One region of the Pandoraea sp. NPDC090278 genome, then DNA from elsewhere that is predicted to be linked to it. Evidence: predicted binding sites of a transcription regulator. Region 1 holds the regulator's gene; each other region holds the start of a gene.
The links. The regulator HrcA, encoded in region 1, represses chaperone genes, less so after heat shock. The targets are predictions, from matches to a motif close to TTAGCACTCNNNNNNNNNGAGTGCTAA.
Positions count from the first base shown of each region.

Region 1 (6,846 bases):
CATCGGCCTCGCCCTGAGGCGAGAGCACCGGCCAGCCTTGCAGATGACGCGCCGCGATCTCGCCGAGCGCCGTAATCCAGGCGCTCGCACCGTTCAGGCAAGGAATGAAGTGGAATAACTTGCCGCCCGCCGTCAGGTAAGCCTGACGTCCTTCCATATTGATTTCTTCGAGCGTCTCGAGACAATCGGACGTGAAACCCGGGCAGAACACATCGACTCGCGGCGTGCCACCCCGGCCGAGTTCTTCGAGCGTCGGCGCCGTGTATGGCTGGAGCCATTCGGCCTTGCCGAAGCGCGACTGGAAAGTGAGACGGCACGTGGTCTCGTCCAGACCGAGGGCGGCGGCAAGCAGACGCGCCGTCTTCACGCACTGATCGTGATACGGATCGCCGAGATCGAGCGTGCGGCGCGGCACCCCGTGGAAGCTCAGCAGCAGACGCTCACCGGCAGCAAAGTCCGGTCGACCGTTTTGCAGCCAATAGCCTTCGACCTGCTGACGCAACGCCTCGATGTACGCGGGATGATCGTGATAGTCGCGCACCGTACGCACGTCGGGCTGATTGCGCAGGCGGCCAAGCACGCGGAACACGGCGTCGCTCGCGGTGGCGGTGGTGCTGCTCGAATACTGCGGATAGAGCGGCAGGACGAGAATCCGCTCGACACCGTTCTGGCGCAACGCACGAATGCGCTCGGGAATCGACGGATTGCCGTAACGCATCGCGTAGTCGACCACGACGTCATAGTCGTTCGCATGCAGCAGCGCGCGCAAGGCGTTCGTCTGATGCTCGGTGTTGACCTTGAGCGGCGAGCCGTCACGGGTCCAGACCGTCGCATATTTTTGCGCCGACTGACGTGAGCGGAAGGGCAAAATCACCAGCCGCAGCAACGGTTGCCACACCAGCGACGGGATTTCCACGACGCGCGGGTCCGACAGGAACTCGCGCAGGTATCGGCGTACGGCCGCAGGACGCGGCTCGTCGGGCGTACCGAGGTTGATCAGCAGTACGGCGGTCTTGCCGGACTGGCCATGCGAAATAGGTTCGGGATCGAAGCGCATGGAACGTACTTTACCGCAAACACGGGGCGCATCCGGCGTCTGTCATGCCTGACGATACCGCCGGAATGCACCCTCCGTCGGCCAGTCCACAGCCGGACGGAGGGGCATGACGGTCATCTGGGCAGGTGGGCCATCAACCGTGCCGATGCTCGTCGTCGTGAGACGACCGATGCTCGGCACTCGGATGTTCCTCATGCGCGGGCGCGCGCGCCCCTTCCGGTTTGCCTTCACGCTGCGTGGGTTGCGGGTGCGGCTGCGCCTGAGGACGTTCCTGCTGAGGTTGCGGACGCGGTGCGGGTTGCGCATGCTCCACCGGCGGCTGCGGACGTGGCTGCGGTTGCGCCTGCTGCTGAGGCTGCGGTTCGGGACGCGGCTGCGCCCGTTCCACCTGCGGTTGCGGCCGTGGCTGCTGGAACTGCTGCGGCTCCGGGCGCGGCTGCGTCTGCCATTGCTGCGGACGGCGGGCCGGTTCGGTCGCCTCCGGTTGTTGCTGTTGACGTTGCGGTGCGGGCGTCGCTTGTCCGCCGCGCGCTTCCGGCTGTGCAGTAGGTGATTGGGGCGATTGCGGTGATTGGCGACGCATTTGCATCTCGCGCTGCGCGGCGTCATGCCCCGGCTGTGGGACGGCTTGCGGCGCTTCGCCGCGTGGCGACGGCTGCCCCTGCCCCTGAATCGCACCGTTCACACCCGGCGGATGCGGAACACCTGAGGGCGCGGGCTGACGCTCGGCGGGTTGGGATTGCACCGCCGATTGCCCCGGACGATTCTGATAAACGCCGTGTCCCGGATAGCCGGGATTGGCAGGTTCCGCCGGAACCCCCGGCGTTCCCGGCACACCGGGCTGCCCCGGTACGCCAGCATGCCCCGGTGCTCCCGGGACACCCGGCTGTCCGGGCACCCCCGGCGCGCCGTGCATCGGCGGCACAGCGCCGGTCGCAGGCAAGCCGCCATGCCCTGCTGTCGCCCCGGCGGCACCGGTCGCGCCCAGCGCAGGCTGCGCGGGCATCGCACCGTTCGTGCCAATCGGTGCACCGACCGGCCCATGCGTGCTGACGACCGTCACACGGGGCGCGATGCGTGGCTGGCCATTCGGAGCATTCGTCCCGTTCGCTCCATTCGGACCGCCCGCGCCAAGATTGCGCACTTGCTGCCCGTTCTGACCGAACACCAGCGGCGCACCGCCCGCGTTCGGCACGGCGTGCAACTGGCTCGTCAGCTCACGCGACGGCATGCCGCGGGCGACCGGCGCACGCGTCGCCAGCACCTGCCGGTTGAACACACCTGCGGGCGGCGCCCCTGCTGCCGGACGGCTGTTACCGAACACACTTTGCTGCACCGGGGCTACGCCCGGCGTATTGCCGACGCGCCACGTCTGCGCACCGCGCGGGGCTGCCAGCGCGGTCGGTGCGCCCACGGGGCGTCCCTGCACGAAGGCCTGCGCGGGCATCGTCGACACAGCGCCCCGCACGTTGCGGTTCACATAGACGTTGTTGATGGTGGTGGTGTTGATGTTGTTGGTGATATTGGTCGTACGAATGTTCGTCGAGCGATTGATGTTCGTGATGTACGACGAACTGGCGTGATACGCCGGACGGTACGGGTCATGCGGCCCAAGCGCGAACCACGCGAGCCCCACGCCCCCGGCCGCGAACGACACCCCCCACTGATTGCCGCCGCTGCTACCGCTGACCCAGCCAACCAGCGCGGGGGCATACACCGGACGCACCGCCACCGGCCCCGGCACCCAGCACCAGCGGGCATCCACGTAAGCCCAGCGTCCGTAGTGATACGGCGCGAAGCCCCACGGCGCATCGTCCACCCACGTCCAGCCCCACGGGTCGACCCAGACCCAGTGGCCCGTGCGGTAAGGCGCCCAGCCCGACGGCATGTTGGACGGCACCCACACGGCGCCGTAGCTCGGCGTTTCCTGCCACGAGCCATAGTCGTCCAGACTCTCGAAGCCGGTCATGTCGCGCGGCACGTAACGTGCGGAGACGGAGGCGTCTTCACGTGCGTCGCGATCGCGCATCCACTGATCGAAAGCGTCGGCCGTGAGCGGGCCGGTCTGCTGCTGTGTCAGGTTCTGACCGACGAACGCGACCCGTTGCCCTTGCTGGAGCGGGACCGACGCCCCTTGTCCGTACGCCGTGCCCGCACCGCGCGAGACGCTCACCGTCGTGACGCCGTTCGGATCGACGTCCACACGATATTCACCGGCCTGTTGCGGCACGAACGCCAGATTCGGCGTATCGATCTCGTAGGGTTGATTCGGATCGAAGCTGCGCAGGCGCACACCGACGGTGCCCTGCGTTACGTTCAGTTGCACATTCTGGTCGGTGACGGCGGACAGCGTCAGGCTGGTCGACGCGCCCATACGCACCGCCGTGCCGCCCACGTGCATCTCGGCCCGGCTGTTGCGGTCGACCCAGATGGCATCGCCCGTCGTAAGCGGACGGTTGCGGTCCGCATAGCGCCACTCGCTCGTGCCTGCGGGGGCGTAGGTGACGGTGCCGTCGAACTCGGAGAGACGCGCGACGCGCCCCGGCGGATCGGCGCTCTGCGCTTGTGCCAGTCCTGGCGCACCGACGGCGCCCAGCAGACCCAGCGCCAGCCCGACGCCAAGGGAGCGGACCGTCGTCCGCCAGGAGATCAGGGATTTCATAAACACTCCGGGCCCTTTCGGTGGGCATGCCGTGCGCGGCTTGCAGGCGTTGGCGATCAGCCACCTTGTTGTTCTGTCCGAATCCTCCGGCGAGTCCGATGACAAACTCGAACGACCTCGCCGCAAGTGACGCTTCAAGCCTAAGCCTGCCGTGTGTGACAGCGTGTAAAGGAATGCTACGGGGTTGTAACCGGGAATGGACGAATCGGCCACTGCGCGAACGCGCCAGCCTGCCGCTCAGTGATGACTGAGCGCGTTGGAGAGCAGCTTGGCGGTGATGTCGACGATGGGGATGACACGCTCGTACGCCATGCGCGTCGGTCCGATCACGCCGAGCGTACCGACGACTTCGCCGTCGACTTCGTAAGGGGCCGTGACGACCGTCATCTCCTCGATCGGCACGAGGCTCGACTCGCCGCCGATGAAGATCTGCACCCCTTGTGCGCGGCTCGACACGTCGAGCAGTTGCAGCAGGCCGGTCTTGGACTCGAACACGTCGAACAGCTTGCGCAGACGCTCCATGTTCGACGACAGATCCTCCACGCCCAGCAGGTTGCGCTCGCCCGAAATCAGCACGCTCTCGCGCGTAGTGTCGGCCATGGCGTCGCTGCCTGCCTGCACGGCGGCCTGCATCAGCGCGCTCATGTCCGAGCGCAGCGCATCGAGTTCGCCACGCAAGTAAGTGCGCACGTCGTCGAAGCTATGACCACCGAAGTTGGCGTTCAGGTAGTTCCCCGCTTCGACCAGTTGCGCTGGGGAATAATCCTTTTCCGTCAGGATGATGCGGTTCTGCACGTCGCCGTCGGGCGTGACGATGATGAGCAGCACGCGCTTATCGGACAGACGCAGGAATTCGATATGACGGAAGGTCTGGCTGCGGCGCGGTGTGAGCACCACGCCCGCGAACTGCGACAGATGCGAGAGCACCTGTGCGGCGGAGGCGATCAACTGTTGCGGGCCTGCCGGTTGCAGACTAGTCTGCACCTGCGTCGCCAGTTGGTGCACGGCCTCTTCGAGCGGGCGCACCGACAGCATCGTGTCGACGAACAGACGGTACGCCCGCGGCGTCGGCACGCGACCGGCCGACGTATGCGGGCTGGCCACGAAACCCATCGCTTCGAGATCGGACATCACGTTGCGGATCGTCGCGGGCGACAGGTCGAGGCCCGAGAAGCGTGAGAGCGTGCGCGAGCCGACCGGCTGGCCATCTGCGATGTACCGTTCGATCAGGGTTTTGAGAAGCGTTTGCGCACGTTGATCTAGCATGGCAAAAATTGTAACGCGAAACGTGGGCTCTGTTCCCCCTAAATCGGGCCTCGCGTTACCTGGCCAGAGGAACCGTTGCAGGCCGTGCGTTGGCGATGGTTGCTGTCATCGACTTATGGTGTAATGGCGGCATGAAAACTGGGAGCCCCTTCAAGACCGTGGCGCTCGTCGGGAAGTACCACGCCGACGGCGTCGCCGAACCATTGCTCACGCTCGCGGCATGCATCGCCCAGCGTGGGCATCATGTCGTCTTCGAGCGCGACACTGCGCATAACATCGGCGCAGGTGCCGATCCGTACCGCACCCTCGACATCCAGGAAATCGGCACGCAAGCCGACGTGGCCGTCGTGGTCGGCGGCGACGGCACGATGCTCGGCGTCGGCCGTCAGCTGGCCGCCTCGAAGGTGCCGCTCATCGGCGTGAACCACGGCCGCGTCGGGTTCATCACCGACATTCCGCTCGACGAGATGCGTCAGGTCGTGCCCGCCATGCTCGAAGGACACTTCGAAGCCGAACAACGCACCCTGCTGGCCGCACGCATCGAACGCGACGGCCAGACGCTCTTCGAGACGCTGGCGTTCAACGATGTGGTCGTGAACCGCTCGGGGATCTCGGGGATGGTGGAGTTGCGTGTCGACGTCGATGGCCGCTTCATGTACAAGCAGCGCTCCGACGGCCTGATCGTCGCGACGCCCACGGGCTCGACGGCCTACGCCCTCTCGGCGAGCGGCCCGATCCTGCATCCGCGCCTCGGTGGCGTGGTGCTCGTGCCGATCGCACCGCACGCGCTGTCGAATCGTCCGATCGTGCTACCGGATTCGAGCGACATCGTCATCACGATTACCGGCGGTCGCGAAGTCGGCGCCAATTTCGATATGCAGTCGTTTGCCGAACTGCGTCAGGGCGACCAGATTCTGGTCGGCCGCTCCCAGCATCAGGTGACGTTTCTGCACCCGGTCGGCTACAACTACTACGCGACGCTGCGCCGCAAGCTGCACTGGAACGAGCATATCTCCGACGAAGATACGCCGCAGAACTGACTCCACGCCTCACCCGACATCCCATGCTACGCAGTCTCTCGATTCGCGATTTCGTGATCGTCGATCGTCTCGATCTGGAATTCTCCGCCGGCTTCACCGTGTTTTCGGGGGAGACCGGCGCGGGCAAATCGATTCTGATCGATGCGCTGGCGCTCGCGATGGGCGAGCGCGGCGACACCAGCATGGTGCGCAACGGACAAGCGCGCGCCGACATCACTGCTGAATTCGCCGCCGATGCCGAAGCACGCCCCGATCTCGAAGCCTGGCTGCAAGCGCAGGCGCTCTCGCTCGAAGAACACGGCGGGGTGCTGCTGCGCCGTGTGCTCGACGCTGGCGGTCGCTCACGCGCCTTCATCAACGGCACACCCGCCACGCTCACACAAATGCGCGAACTCGGCGAAATGCTCGTCGACATTCACGGCCAGCACGCGCACCAGCAGTTGCTGCGCCCGGACGCGCAACGCCGCCTGCTCGACTCGCACGCGGGCGCGACCACCCTCGCTGCCGATACCGCTGCCGCTCACAAGGAGTGGCGACGTCTCGTCAAGCGCTGCGAGGAAGCGCACGGACGCGACCGCGAACTGCAACTGGAGCGCGAACGTCTCGAATGGCAGACGTCCGAACTCGACAAGCTGGGCCCGCAGGAAGGCGAATGGGACGACGTGAGCGCCGAGCATCGGCGGCTCTCTCACGCGGCGAGTCTCATCAACGGCGTGCAAGGTGCGCTCGACGCACTCGCCGAAGCCGACGGGGCCATCGTCCCGTCGCTCGGGCATGTCGTGCATCAGATCCGCGAACTCGCTGAGATCGACGCCGGGCTG
Region 1 covers NZ_JBIVYJ010000006.1:32,916-39,761, forward strand. The annotation lists gene hemH (ferrochelatase) at 1-1,057, opposite strand, end outside; gene ACIQWO_RS20730 (DUF6600 domain-containing protein) at 1,191-3,719, opposite strand; gene hrcA (heat-inducible transcriptional repressor HrcA) at 3,957-4,985, opposite strand; gene ACIQWO_RS20740 (NAD kinase) at 5,081-6,025, shown strand; gene recN (DNA repair protein RecN) at 6,049-6,846, shown strand, end outside.

Region 2 (6,846 bases), on a different contig from region 1:
ATCCGGCGTTCGTGGGGCTGCGTCCTGCGGATGACGCCGCGCTCAAGGAAGTCACCAAGTCGTTCCGCGTGGTGGTCAACAAGGTGGAAGGGTCGACGCCCAACAACTACACCATCGACCACACCGCTGGCATTTACGTCTTCGATCCGAACGGGCAATTGCGCCTGTTCATGCGTCCGGACGAGCCGGTCGATGCAATGGCCAAGGACCTGAAGACGTTGCTGAGCTAAGGCTTCGATCCGTCGCAGGATCTCACCGCATAAAAAATCGCGCCCCTGGAGGCGCGATTTTCGTTTCTACATTCACTTTGACGCCGACCTATGACGGCTCGGCGTCGTCAGGCTCAACTACCCTTCCTGACTGCGACGTTCGAGGTCGTCGTGCGCTTCGAACCACATCACGTTGATGATGCCGAACGCGAGCGCGAGGCCAAGGCCGAGAATCCAAGAGAAGTACCACATGTCGCGACTCCTTGATCAGTACATCGTGTGCGGGTTGTCGTTGACCGTCTCGATCGTCACGCGGCCACGGATCACGCGGTACACCCAGCCGGTGTAGAGCAGGATGATGGGCAGGAAGACGATTACGGCGATCAGCATGATTTGCAGCGTGAGCTGGCTCGATGTGGCGTCCCAGACCGTGAGGCTGCTGCCCGGCGCAGTGGCCGACGGCATGACGAACGGGAACATCGAGAAACCGGCGGTCAGGATGATGCCCGCGATCATCAGCCCGGTGACGACGAACGTCCACGCATACGCACGGCTCGTGGCGAGCAGGGCGGCGAGCAACGCACACAGACAGGCGACGACCGGTGCCGCAATCATCCACGGGTAGGTGTGATAGTTCGTGAGCCACAAGCCCGGGCCGGTAGTGACTTGCTTCATCAGCGGGTTAGCCGGTGCGTCGGTGGCCGCCATCTGCGTGATGGCGAAGCCGTCGACGTGCGTGGCGACCAGCACCCCGGCTACGAGGAACAGCAGTAGCGTGCCCAGTGCAGTGAGACGCATGATGCGTCCGGCGCGCTCGGCCACAAGCGGATCGGCCTTCATGCGAAGGTGCGCGGCACCGTGCGTGACCAGCATCAGCAGGCTGACCAGTCCGCACAGCAGCGCGAACGGGTTGAGCAGGGCCCAGAACGAACCGGTGTAGGTCGAGCGCAAGGTGTTGTCGAACGAGAACGGCAGGCCGAGCAGCAGGTTGCCAAAGGCGACGCCGAACACCAGCGACGGCACCGTGCTGCCGACGAACAACGCCCAATCCCACGAGTTGCGCCAGCGTGCGCTCGGCAACTTGTTGCGGTAGTCGAAGCCGACCGGTCGCAGGAACAGCGCGAAGAGCACCAGCAGCAGCGCCCAGTACAGCCCCGAGAAGGCCGCGGCGTAGACGAGCGGCCACGCGGCGAACATCGCACCGCCTGCCGTCACGAACCACACCTGGTTGCCTTCCCATGTGGGGGCGACGGTGTTGATGATGACGCGTCGTTCCGCGTCGGTCTTGCCGAGGAAGGGCAGCAGCGTGCCGGTGCCCATGTCGAAGCCGTCGAAGAAGGCGAAGCCGATCAGCAGCACGCCGACGAGCACCCACCAGATCAGCTTGAGTACGGTGTAATCGATCATCATGATGTGTGTCTCCCTGACGATCAGACCGAAGTTGCCGGACGGTCGCTCGCAATCGCAGCCCCGCTCGACCCTTCCGTCTCGAAGTGATAGCGGCCGGTGTGCAGCGACGACGGGCCGAGCTTGACGTACTTCACCATCAGGAACATCTCAATGATGAGCAGCGCGGTGTAGAAGATGATGAAGCCCGCGAGACTCATGTACAGATCGGTGGCAGACAGCGACGACGTGGAGAGATGCGTTGGCAGAATACCGGCGATGGTCCACGGCTGACGTCCCATTTCGGCGACGATCCAACCGAACTCGGCGGCGAGCCACGGCAGCGGAATCGCCCACACGCACCAGCGCAGGAACCACGCCGAACGCGGCTTGAGCAGACGGCGTCGTGCGCACAGCCAGAACGCCCACAGGAACGTGAAGAGGAACAGGAAGCCGAGGCCGACCATGATGCGGAACGACCAGAACACGGGCGCGACCGGCGGGATCGTGTCGTTGGCCGCCATCAGGATCTGTTCCGGCGTGGCGTCGACGACGTTCGGCGTGTACTTCTTGAGCAACAGGCCGTAGCCGAGGTCGTCCTTGTACTTGTCGAACTCGGCGCGCACCGCTGGCGACGTATCGCCGCCGCGCAGCTTTTCGAGCGCTGCGAACGCGATCATGCCGCGCTTGATGTTGTCCTTATGCTCGTCGCGCAATTGCGTGAGGCCGATGACCGGCGTGTCGACCGAGCGCGTGGCGATCAGCCCCATCGCCCAGGGAATCTTCACCGCGTAGTCGGTGCGTTGTTCCTTCTGGTTCGGGAAGCCGAAGAGCGTGAACGATGCGGGCGGCTTGGCCGTCTCCCATTCCGCTTCGATGGCCGCGAGCTTCACCTTCTGCACTTCACCCGTGGTGTAACCTGATTCGTCGCCCAGCACGATGACGGACAGCGTGGACGCCAGACCGAAACCCGCTGCGACCGCGAACGAGCGTAGCGCGAACGGCACGTCGCGACGCTTGAGCAGGTACCACGCAGAGATGCCGAGCACGAACATGGCGGCGGTCACATAACCGGCCGAGAGCGTGTGCACGAACTTCACCTGAGCGACCGGGTTGAACACCACTTCCCAGATGCTGCTCAGCTCCATGCGCATGGTCTCGTAGTTGAAGTGTGCCCCGATCGGATTATTCATCCAGCCGTTGGCCACGAGAATCCACAGCGCCGAGAGGTTCGAGCCGAGGGCCACCGCGAAGGTGGTGGCGAGGTGGCCGATGCGCGAGAGCTTGTTCCATCCGAAGAAGAACAGGCCGACGAACGTGGCTTCCAGGAAGAAGGCCATCAACCCTTCGATTGCGAGTGGCACACCGAAGATGTCGCCGACGTAATGCGAGTAGTAGGCCCAGTTGGTGCCGAACTGGAATTCGAGCGTGAGACCCGTGGTCACGCCCATCGCGAAGTTGATCAGGAAGAGCTTGCCCCAGAACTGGGTCATGTCCTTGTAGATCTGCTTGCCGGTCATCACATAGACCGATTCCATGATGACGAGCAGCCACGACAGGCCCAGTGTGAGCGGGACGAACAGAAAGTGATACAGCGCCGTTATGGCGAACTGCAAGCGCGAGAGGTCGACGACTTCGCTACTGATCATGGCGGACACCTTGATTTTTGGTGGGGGACTGCGCTTCGACGGCCTGCGGCCCTATCAGGGCGCGGGCCACGACGTCCGGCGGCAATTGCATGTGCTTGGCCATCGGAGCGTCGAAGAACGCGTGCTTCAGAATGAACAGGAGTACTACCTTGATCGCGAGAACGATTAGGATTTCGAGGGCAAAACGGGAAGGGCGGGTGCGCCAGCGCCGGATCGTCCAGGCGACGATGCCCGTGGCTGCCGGTGTCGGCTGCGCCGGGACCGCTGCGGCCGATGCTGCCGGTGAGGCCGTGGCGTGAGGCTTCAGACTGCTAGGAGAGTGGGTGTCCATCCGTGACGGCTCCTGGCGTCGAAAGTCGTGTTGTTGGGAACAGCGTCGACTTTCGGCGCATTTTGCCTTATCGCTTGAAAATGTCAAACCGCAGCGCACGGGGGCGGATGACACGCAGATGACGCTGGTTCGATGCGGATCTGCCAATGCGAGCAACGGCAGATGAGAAGCGGATTCGAGACAAGGGTCCGGCGCGGCGAACGGCCCCCGGGCCGTCCTTCGCACGCAGCATGGCTACGTACGAGCCGATTCTATCGACGGGCTCAGTTGCGGACCTTGCGATGCATCAAGTCGCGATCAGATGGCGGATGAACTTTCGAAGTCCAATAAAAAAGCCCCGCGAACCTCTCGGGGCTTCACGGGGCTTGGCGGTCGGCGATGTTCCGTCGACTTGGGGATCGCAGTGTCGTGTGGCAATTTGTCGCTGCCTTCGACACCCGATCCCGGTATTACGCGTAGGCTTGCAACGCGCCTTTCATCTTCTTCATAGCGGCTACTTCGATCTGACGGATACGCTCGGCGGAGACGCCGAATTCGTCTGCCAGTTCGTGCAGCGTGGCACCACCGCTGCCGTCGTCGGCGACCGACAACCAGCGCGCTTCGATGATGCGGCGGCTGCGCGGGTCGAGACGGCCAAGCGCCGTTTGCAGACCGTCGCTCTGCAGATGGTCACGCTCGCGTGCGGCGATCACGGCGGTCGGCTCCTGATGGGAGTCGGCCAGATAGGCGATCGGGGCGAAGCTCGCGCTGTCGCCGTCGTCGCTGTGACCTTCGAGGGCGATATCGCCGCCCGACATGCGCGTTTCCATCTCGATGACGTCTTCACGCTTGACGTTCAGATCGCGTGCTACCTGATCGATCTCTTCCGGCGTGAAGGCCTGCAAGCCTTGCTTCTGGCTACGCAGATTGAAGAACAGCTTACGCTGAGCCTTGGTCGTGGCGACCTTGACCGTGCGCCAGTTCTTCAGCACGTATTCGTGAATCTCGGCCTTGATCCAGTGCATGGCGTACGACACGAGCCGGACACCCTGTGTGGGATCGAAGCGTTTGACGGCCTTCATCAGGCCGATATTGCCTTCCTGAATCAGGTCGGCGTGCGGCAGACCGTAACCGAGGTAATTACGCGCGATCGAGACCACCAGACGCAGGTGCGAAAGCACGAGCTGGCGGGCGGCTTCGAGATCGTCGTTTTCACGCAGACGCTTGGCGAGCGACTGCTCTTCCTCGGCGGTGAGCAGGGGAATGCGATGGACAGCCTGAATGTAGCTGTCGATATTGCCCAGACTGCCCGGCAGCATCAGCGCCGACGGGGCAAGTGCGAGGGCACGCGAATTCGGCGCCGTGCCGGTGGCCGGCGTCGTCGGATGCTTGTTGGCGGCAGTACTCAAGTGGTGGACTCCTGGTTAGCCTCTGGGAAAGCATTTTAGCACTCTCTTTCGATGAGTGCTAAAGACGTTAGAACCCTTACCGGACGGGAAGTTTCCGGCTTCTTGGGGTTTTCCAGCACCCCCCGTCAAACGGGAGAAGTCACTGGCGCAAACGTGACTCGGATGGTGTAAATTGCAACCCAAGCCACGAGCGTAAAGTGATGGCGAAGGATGGGAGGTCAGCATGGCGGGAAAGCACATTGACGCGGTACGACAACTCGAATCGGCCCGCTTCGAAGCGATGATCGAAGGCGATGTCGATGAGCTGGAAAAGCTCCTCGCGGACGATCTGTTCTACGTGCATTCGAATGGCAAACGCGAGACCAAGCGCGAGTTTCTCGACGCGATCAGCTCCGGCCGCCGCCGTTACCTCGACATCGACGTTGACCCGAAAGCGCAGGAACTCCGCCAGTTCGGCGACACGGTGGTCGTCACCGGCAAGCTCAAGGTCGAACTGGAAACCGCGACCGGTTCGCTCGCGTCGCAAATGACCTACACGGCCGTGCACAAGCTGCTGGCCGAAGCGTGGCTCGTCATCTCCTGGCAGGCCACCCGCATGGCGTCGGCCGACTGACCCGCCCGGTACTCTCCGGGCGTCCTCTCCAAAACAGAAGATTTGATGTGTTTCGGGATGAAATGTTCCGGAAATATCGTATTTCTCGGTGACATTTCGATTTTGTGACGAAATTTGCGCGAGTTATCCGACGTTGCGTGCGTATTTCGTTTCAATGCGTCGATGACGCGCTTAGTCCGATGGTCTGACGGATCACTTCGACCTGACGGGCGATGGGGGCGGGCACTGGCATCTCTCCGGCGAGCACCGCTTCGATCCAACGCGCAGTGGCGGGGGCGTCGGCTGCGGGTAGGGACGGCGGTGCGCCGGTAGCCCCTTCTTCCGCTTCCTGCCACGACCGGAACGCCCCATCCGAAAACCCATCTATCGCCGCCTGCCGACGGGCATCCGCGACCGGTTCGCCTTCCGTGCCGCGTGCGAGCAGCACGCCGGGGGCGGCGCTATTGGTCGCGTCGGCAAACATCTCGCTCAGCGTTTCCCGGTACTCCGGGTGTGTGTAGTTCACGAGCCGCAGCGCCGGTCCGGCGAAGGGCTGCAAAAGCTTGACGACGGTGTGCCCGGAATTGCGCACGCCGAGTGCCGCACGCATCTCCAGGAGTCGTTCCAGCGCAGGCGACAACGCCGCAATCGGCAGATAGGCGACGCGGCGAGTGCGCAGGGCTTCCTCCGCCTCGGCGGCCGATTGGCTCGCGGGATGACCGAGTTCCGCGAAGATCGCCTGTGTGCCGACGCGATTCGCGCCGCTGTGATGTTGTCCGTGCACCAGCACCGGGATGCCGTCGCGCGCGAGCAGCAGCGCCAGCAATGGTGTGAGGTTCGGTTGTTTGCGCGCGCCGTTGTAGCTCGGCAGCAGCACGGGCGGCGGGGCGTCGGCCGGGGCGACGAGCGGGGTGAACGTGGCGTGCGCGGCGTCGAGCATGGCGCGCAGTTCCACGGGCGTCTCGCCCTTGATGCGGTACGCGATCAGTACGCCGCCCAGCTCGGCGGGCGAGACCCGGTCGGCGAGGATGGCGTCGAACAGCGTGCGAGTTTCGTCCGCGCTCAGCGCGCGTGCGCCTTTCGCACCACGGGCGATGATCTTGAGCAGCGGGGCGCAGGCAAAGGGGGCGGCAGAGGTCATGACGCGGCTATCTGTGGAATGCGGCTTCTGGTTCGTGGGAGAGTCGCTATCCATCATACGCAATCAGGTGTCATCGGGGCCAGCGCTTGCAGTACCATCTCGTGTTCGGGCGCGCTTGCGGCCCCCTCGGATTCTCACGATCCCTGGTCG
Region 2 covers NZ_JBIVYJ010000004.1:42,753-49,598, forward strand. The annotation lists gene ACIQWO_RS15325 (SCO family protein) at 1-230, shown strand, start outside; gene cydX (cytochrome bd-I oxidase subunit CydX) at 348-461, opposite strand; gene cydB (cytochrome d ubiquinol oxidase subunit II) at 477-1,613, opposite strand; gene ACIQWO_RS15340 (cytochrome ubiquinol oxidase subunit I) at 1,640-3,244, opposite strand; gene cydP (cytochrome oxidase putative small subunit CydP) at 3,234-3,575, opposite strand; gene rpoH (RNA polymerase sigma factor RpoH) at 4,025-4,873, opposite strand; gene ACIQWO_RS15355 (nuclear transport factor 2 family protein) at 5,187-5,576, shown strand; gene ybiB (DNA-binding protein YbiB) at 5,728-6,696, opposite strand.
Region 2: rpoH (RNA polymerase sigma factor RpoH) is a predicted target of HrcA. The motif match lies at 4,999-5,025, and genes of this name have one in related genera.

Region 3 (6,846 bases), on a different contig from region 1:
ATTCGAAGTGCTTTCGACATGGAGTAAACCCTAGTGAATTGCTTGGGTATCGATTGTCGGTGCAAGCGCGATGTGAAGCCAACGAAACCTTTGTGCTCGCATTGTGAGTAAAATTTGACATCATGTTCCAACACCTCCCTCCCCTCCAATCCCTGCGTGCGCTTGAGGCCGCCGTGCGTCACCGGAGCTTTACCCGCGCCGCCGAGGAATTGAATTTGACGCACAGTGCTGTCAGCCACCACATGCGCTCGCTGGAGCAGCAATTGGGCACGGCGCTGTTCCGGCGGGTGGGCGCGCGAATGATTCCGACGAGCGTCGGGGCGCGTCTGGCCGAGCGGGTGCGCATCGGCATGACGGAACTGGACGAGGCGATGAACGAAGCCAAAGCGGGCATTACGCCAGACGCCACGCCCGCCATCGTCCGTCTGGAAATCAGCGTGATGACCGATCTGGCTGCGCAATGGCTGATTCCCCGGCTCGACCGCTTCAGCAAACTTCACCCGGGCATCGATCTGGTCGTGCGCATTCACGCGGACATCTCGGCCCCGGATCCTTATTCCGTCGACGTCGGCATCTGGCATCAACGCGTGGAAACGCCGGGGTTCGTCACCCGAAAATTGCTCGACGACTTCGTCATTGCCGTGTGCAGCCCGGAACTGATCGCCAGTGTCCCGGGTTTCACGGTCGCCGATACGCCCAAGCTGCCGATGCTGCGCTTCGCCTACCGATCCTGGCGCGACTGGCAAGTGGCTGCCGGATTACCGCCGCATGAGCCGACGCGCGGACCGATCTTCGACGATTCGGGGCTGCTGTTGCGCGCAGCGCTCGCAGGACATGGCGTGGCCACGGCGCGCAGCTTACTGGTGCGCGACACGCTGGCGTCGGGGGAGCTGGTGCAGATCGGCGACGTGCGGATTCCGCCGAGTCTGGAGTACCACGTGAGCTGGCGGGAGAATCATCCTCGCGAGCGGGCGATTCACGCCTTCTGGGACTGGATGCAGGACGAGATCGCGGCCACGGTGCCGTTGATGCCGTCGCCGATCAAATCCGCGTAAATCAACACGTCTGAAGCGCGCATAAAAAAACGGCAACGAATTCCGAGGAGTTCGTTGCCGTTTCAGGCGTAGGCTTCGGTGCGCGGATCGAGATCCTTGCGCGAAGCCCGACAGCCGGGCATTCGGGGCGCCTTGCGGCACCCCGGTCATGCAGTCTCTTGCGAGACTTACATGCCCATGCCCATGCCGCCCATACCGCCCATGTCGCCCATACCGCCGGCCATCGGAGCATCTTCCTTCGGCAGTTCGGCAACGGCGCAGTCGGTCGTCAGGAGCAGGCCCGACACCGAAGCGGCGTTTTGCAGTGCGGTGCGGGTGACCTTGGTCGGGTCCACAACGCCCATTTCCACCAGATCGCCGTACTCACCCGACGATGCGTTGTAGCCGTAGTTGCCCTTGCCTGCAACAACGTTAGCCACGACGACGCTGGCTTCTTCGCCACCGTTGGTGACGATCTGACGCAGCGGCTCTTCCATCGCGCGCAGCACGATCTTGATACCGGCGTCCTGGTCAGCGTTGGCACCCTTAAGGTCCGACACGGCCACGCGAGCACGCAGCAGCGCAACGCCGCCGCCCGGGACGATGCCTTCTTCCACGGCAGCGCGGGTAGCGTGCAGCGCGTCTTCCACGCGTGCCTTCTTTTCCTTCATTTCGACTTCGGTTGCAGCACCGACCTTGATCACGGCAACACCGCCGGCCAGCTTGGCCACGCGCTCTTGCAGCTTTTCACGGTCGTAGTCGCTGGTGGCTTCTTCGATCTGGGCGCGGATCTGCTTGACGCGCGCTTCGATGTTCACGGCTTCACCGGCGCCATCGATGATGATGGTGTTTTCCTTGCCGATTTCGATGCGCTTGGCTTGACCCAGCTCAGCCAGCGTAGCCTTTTCCAGCGTCAGGCCGATTTCTTCGGCGATGACCTGGCCGCCCGTCAGGATGGCGATGTCTTCCAGCATGGCCTTGCGGCGGTCGCCGAAGCCCGGTGCCTTGACGGCGCAGGTCTTCAGGATGCCACGGATGTTGTTGACCACCAGCGTTGCCAGGGCTTCGCCCTCGACGTCTTCGGCGATGATCAGCAGCGGACGGCCAGCCTTGGCGACTTGCTCGAGCACCGGCAGCAGGTCACGGATGTTCGACACCTTCTTGTCGAACAGCAGGACGAACGGGTTCTCCAGGATCGCGACTTGCTTTTCCGGGGTGTTGATGAAGTACGGCGAGAGGTAGCCGCGGTCGAATTGCATACCTTCGACGACGTCCAGCTCGTCTTGCAGCGACTTGCCGTCTTCGACGGTGATCACGCCTTCCTTGCCGACCTTGTCCATTGCCTTGGCAATGTAGTCACCGATCGAGGTGTCGCTGTTGGCCGAGATCGAGCCGACTTGAGCGATTTCCTTGTTCGTGGTGCAGGGCTTGCTGATCTTGCGCAGTTCTTCGATAGCAGCGGCGACAGCCTTGTCGATACCGCGCTTCAGGTCCATCGGGTTCATGCCCGAGGCAACGTACTTCATGCCTTCGCGAACGATCGACTGAGCCAGCACCGTTGCGGTGGTGGTACCGTCGCCGGCGTTGTCGCTGGTCTTGGAAGCCACTTCCTTGACCATTTGCGCGCCCATGTTCTGGAGCTTGTCCTTGAGTTCGATTTCCTTGGCGACCGACACACCGTCCTTGGTCACGGTCGGGCCGCCGAAGCTGCGCTCGAGCACGACGTTACGACCCTTCGGGCCCAGGGTCACCTTGACGGCGTTAGCGAGGATGTTGACACCCTCAACCATCTTGGAACGAGCGGCATCGCCGAAAACGACTTCTTTAGCTGCCATTGCATTAACTCCTTGGATTCTTTACGTAGATGTCTGGGGGCAGACGGTCTTAGGCGGCCACGACGGCCATGATGTCTTCTTCGCGCATGACCAGCAGTTCCTGGCCATCGACCTTCACGCCTTGGCCGGCGTACTTGCCGAACAGAACGCGGTCGCCCACCTTCACGTCGAGTGCGATCAACTTGCCTTGATCATCGCGCTTGCCCGGGCCGACGGCCAGGATCTCGCCCTGGTCCGGCTTTTCGGCGGCGGCTTCCGGGATCACGATGCCCGATGCCGTCTTCGTTTCGTTATCCAGGCGCTTGACAATAACGCGGTCATGCAAGGGACGAAGGTTCATTACAAGCTCCTCTTTCTCTCAGTGAGATCGTCAAAACTAAATATGCAAACATTTGCATATTTGGTGAATTCATGGCGTTAGCACTCTGCGCCAACGAGTGCTAATTATAGGGACGGGGTTTTACGATTTCAAGACGCGGGGTTTTCCCGGAGGCAAAGAAAATCCCGAACGAACGCCATCAATGGCCTAAAACGCCCCGACTGGCGGAAACATTTATTTATTTGGACGGGAAAATCCGGCGGCCTGAATGGCGGTGACGCACGCCGAGTCTCCCGGGCAACCCCTGACTTGCCGGGGTATTGCGCACGGAGTAAAAGTCGGATCACCCACTCACCGTCCCGAGGGTCGTGCGCCGATGGACCAGCCCGTCAAGCTCAACGCCGATTCGCTCGGGATCACCGAGTCCGTGATCATGGGGATCGCCGGCACCGCACCGGCATACAGCATCGAGATCACGACATCCACGATCATCGGCACGGCAGGTACCCTGTCGCCCGCGAGCATTCTGGTGTGCGGGCTGGTCATGTTCGGCATTGCCTACGCATTCATCAACATGAATCGGGCGCTGGCGAGCGCCGGGACGTCCTACTCGTGGGTCAGCATGGTATTCGGGCGCACGCTGGGCTTCTTCGCGGGCTGGGCGCTGCTGGTGTTGTGCTGCGTGTTCATGGTGTCGGCCATGATCCCAGCGGCGAATGCCACACTGCTCATCTTCGACCGGCCCATGATGAACAACGTCCACTACGTGACGCTCATCGCCGCGGCGTGGCTCACCTTCGTGAGCGCGGTCGTCGTCAAGGGCATCAAGCTGACGAGCCATGTGCAGGTATTGATGACGATCGTAGAAGGCGTGATCCTGTTTGCGATCATTGTGGCGAGCTTCTTCGTCTTCCCACATGCGCCACAGCACGCGTTCTCGCTGTCCTGGTTCTCCCCGCTAGCTTTCACACCGCAGGCCTTCGCCAACAGCGCGCTGGTGTCGATCTTCTTTTTCTACGGCTGGGACGTCACTATGAATCTCAGCGAAGAAACACGCGACTCGAATCGCACGCCGGGACGTGCGGCGTTCTGGTCGATGGTGTTTCTGATGATGTTCTTCCTGATCTTCATCGTCATCGCGCTGCTGGGGCTATCCGATGCCGAAATCCAGCACTACAACACGAACATCATTTTCGCGATTGCGGAAAAGCTCTTCGGGCCGACGTGGGGCTATGTGGCAATCGTCGCAGTTTTGCTAAGCACGGTGGGGACGGTCGAGACGCAGGTGCTGCAATTCACGCGCACCCTTTTCGCGAAGAGCCGCGACGGTGCGCTGCACCAGCGTTACGCGCGGTTGCATCCACGCTGGCAGACACCGCACGTGGCCATCTTCTTCATCTGGGTCGCCGGGATGGTGTTGCTACTGATGTCATCGTATCTGCCGACCATCAACGTCATCCTGCAGGATTCGATCACCGCCATCGGCTTTCAGATCTGCTTCTATCTTGGGCTGACGGGGATGGCGTGCGGATGGTACTACCGCAAGACGCTCACACAGGGCCCGTGGGTGGCCGTGATGCATGTTGTCTGGCCAGTGGTCAGCGGTGTTTTTCTTTTCTTTATTGCGCTCTACAGCGTGCCGACGTTCGACTGGGTGACGAACATCGTCGGCATGGGCGGGATCGCAATCGGCGCAATCCCGCTCATGTTGAATCGAAAGAAGATCTGGGGCGCCCGCGCAGCGTAAGCTCAGGCGAACTTTTCCTTAAGGAACGCGACGATGTAAGGCGTTGCGGCGGCCGCCACGGTCGACGCGGTCGCCGGATCGATGCCCATGCGTCCGGCGAGCGATTCGGCCACACGTCCGGTCAGCATGCCTGCGCCGCCGTCCTCGATGGATTTGAAAAAGCCGTCGCCTCGCACCAGACCGGCAGCAAACCCCGCCAGAAAGCTCTTCCCGGCGTGATCGCCCATCAATCCGCCGCCCTCACCGCCCTGTTCCTGCACACTTTCGTGGGCGGCTTGCGTCGCCTGACTCAGCATCTGCTGGGCGTCATCGCCACTGATGCCTTGTGCGGTCAATGCCTGCGTTGCCTGGCTGCCGTGCTCCGAGGCCAGGAATTCGGAAACAAGTTGTTGAACGTCCATGGAACACCTTCGTGCAAAGGGGAAAATCGGATGCCCCATCAGGGCGAAAAATGGGAACGCAGCATCCATCGGAGACCACCGGACACTGCTGTCGCCACTATATGAAATCCGACTCCCCCCTGCCAGCGAAATACGGTAACGATCCGTAACGAATCGCAGCACCGAAATTTCACGATGTTACATGCGACGAAACGCGTTGCTTTGGCACCCGCGCCGCCCGACCTGAACCTGCGCGAACCTGCGATCAGAAGCGGGTCCGGATACCGCCGGTCAGCTCCACCTGATTATTCGCGCCATAGGTGCCAGCCACGGTGTAACCACTGTGGAGCTTCATATAATCGCCCGCCACATACACCTCCGTGCGCTTGGACAGGTGATAAAACACCGACGCGTACAACGTCTCCTTATAGCCACTCCCGACACCGTTGGTCAGGCTGAATGCGCCGACGTTCGCGTTCGGCACATTGCCGTCGGCGTCATACGCCACATTGCTCGCGTGCATTTGCTGATAGCCCAGCTCGTAATCGAAGCGTCCTTGCGGCGCCAGCTTCATCGACACTGTCCAGGCGTTGTCGCGACGTTGACCCAACGCCCCCTGATCCCCGGTGTAGTGGAAATACCCGGCGTTCAGCCGAACAATACCGAACGTGTAGTTGCCGCCAACCGAGTACGACTGATTGGTGTAGCCAGCACGATTCCCATGACTGTAGAATCCCGACACATTGAACGGCCCGCCGTTGTAGCCAAGTGCCACCTGATAGTTCGAACCAACGGCAAAGTTGGTGGTGTTACCGAACGCGTAGCCAGCGCTCATGAACACGCCGTTATTGAACAACTTCTTCCACGCGACACCATTGTTATAGCGAGTTCCCGTTGCACTCGCCGCGTAGAAAATCATCTGCTTGAAGTTGTTCGAATTCGTCCAGCCGCCTTCTTCAGTCGTCAATGCCGCAGCGCCATACGGGTCTCCGTAAATTGTCGACGCGTCGCGCGCGATCGTGTTCTGGAAGCCTATCGTGAGCTTGCCCAACGTCGGGTCTTCGACACCGACCCAGGCATCGCGATCGAAAATCTGCCCTGGATCCTCCGCATTGCCGTTGGAAACCACGAACTCACTCTCCAGCCGGAAGATGATGTGCGTGCCGTTGCCAATGTCCTCCGAGCCTTTCAGGCCCCAGCGCGACCCGCTGAACCACGGTTCGCCGTCGTTGCCGATACCGACGGTCTTCGCGCCGTTCGGTCCGGCATTGCTGCGATACGTCGGCACGCTCACGTCCATCAAACCATACAGCGTGACGTTCGACTGAGCTTGTGCCTGCCCCGCGCCAACGGCGCAAACCGCCCCAGCGGCGATGGCCGCAGCCATCGTTGTGCTTTTCAAACGCATCTCCTTGTCCCTCTCTCTTATGGTTAGGTAGCCGATCTGACGTCGTGTCAGTCGTGATGACGGCGGACGCCTCTCGCGAAGTCACTCCATCCGTTGCCGTGCCATCGAAAACCATCGTAGCCA
Region 3 covers NZ_JBIVYJ010000009.1:63,656-70,501, forward strand. The annotation lists gene ACIQWO_RS25785 (nitrate/nitrite transporter) at 1-20, opposite strand, end outside; gene ACIQWO_RS25790 (LysR substrate-binding domain-containing protein) at 123-1,055, shown strand; gene groL (chaperonin GroEL) at 1,223-2,869, opposite strand; gene ACIQWO_RS25800 (co-chaperone GroES) at 2,919-3,209, opposite strand; gene ACIQWO_RS25805 (APC family permease) at 3,565-4,935, shown strand; gene ACIQWO_RS25810 (hypothetical protein) at 4,938-5,336, opposite strand; gene ACIQWO_RS25815 (porin) at 5,581-6,723, opposite strand.
Region 3: ACIQWO_RS25800 (co-chaperone GroES) is a predicted target of HrcA. The motif match lies at 3,287-3,313, and genes of this name have one in related genera.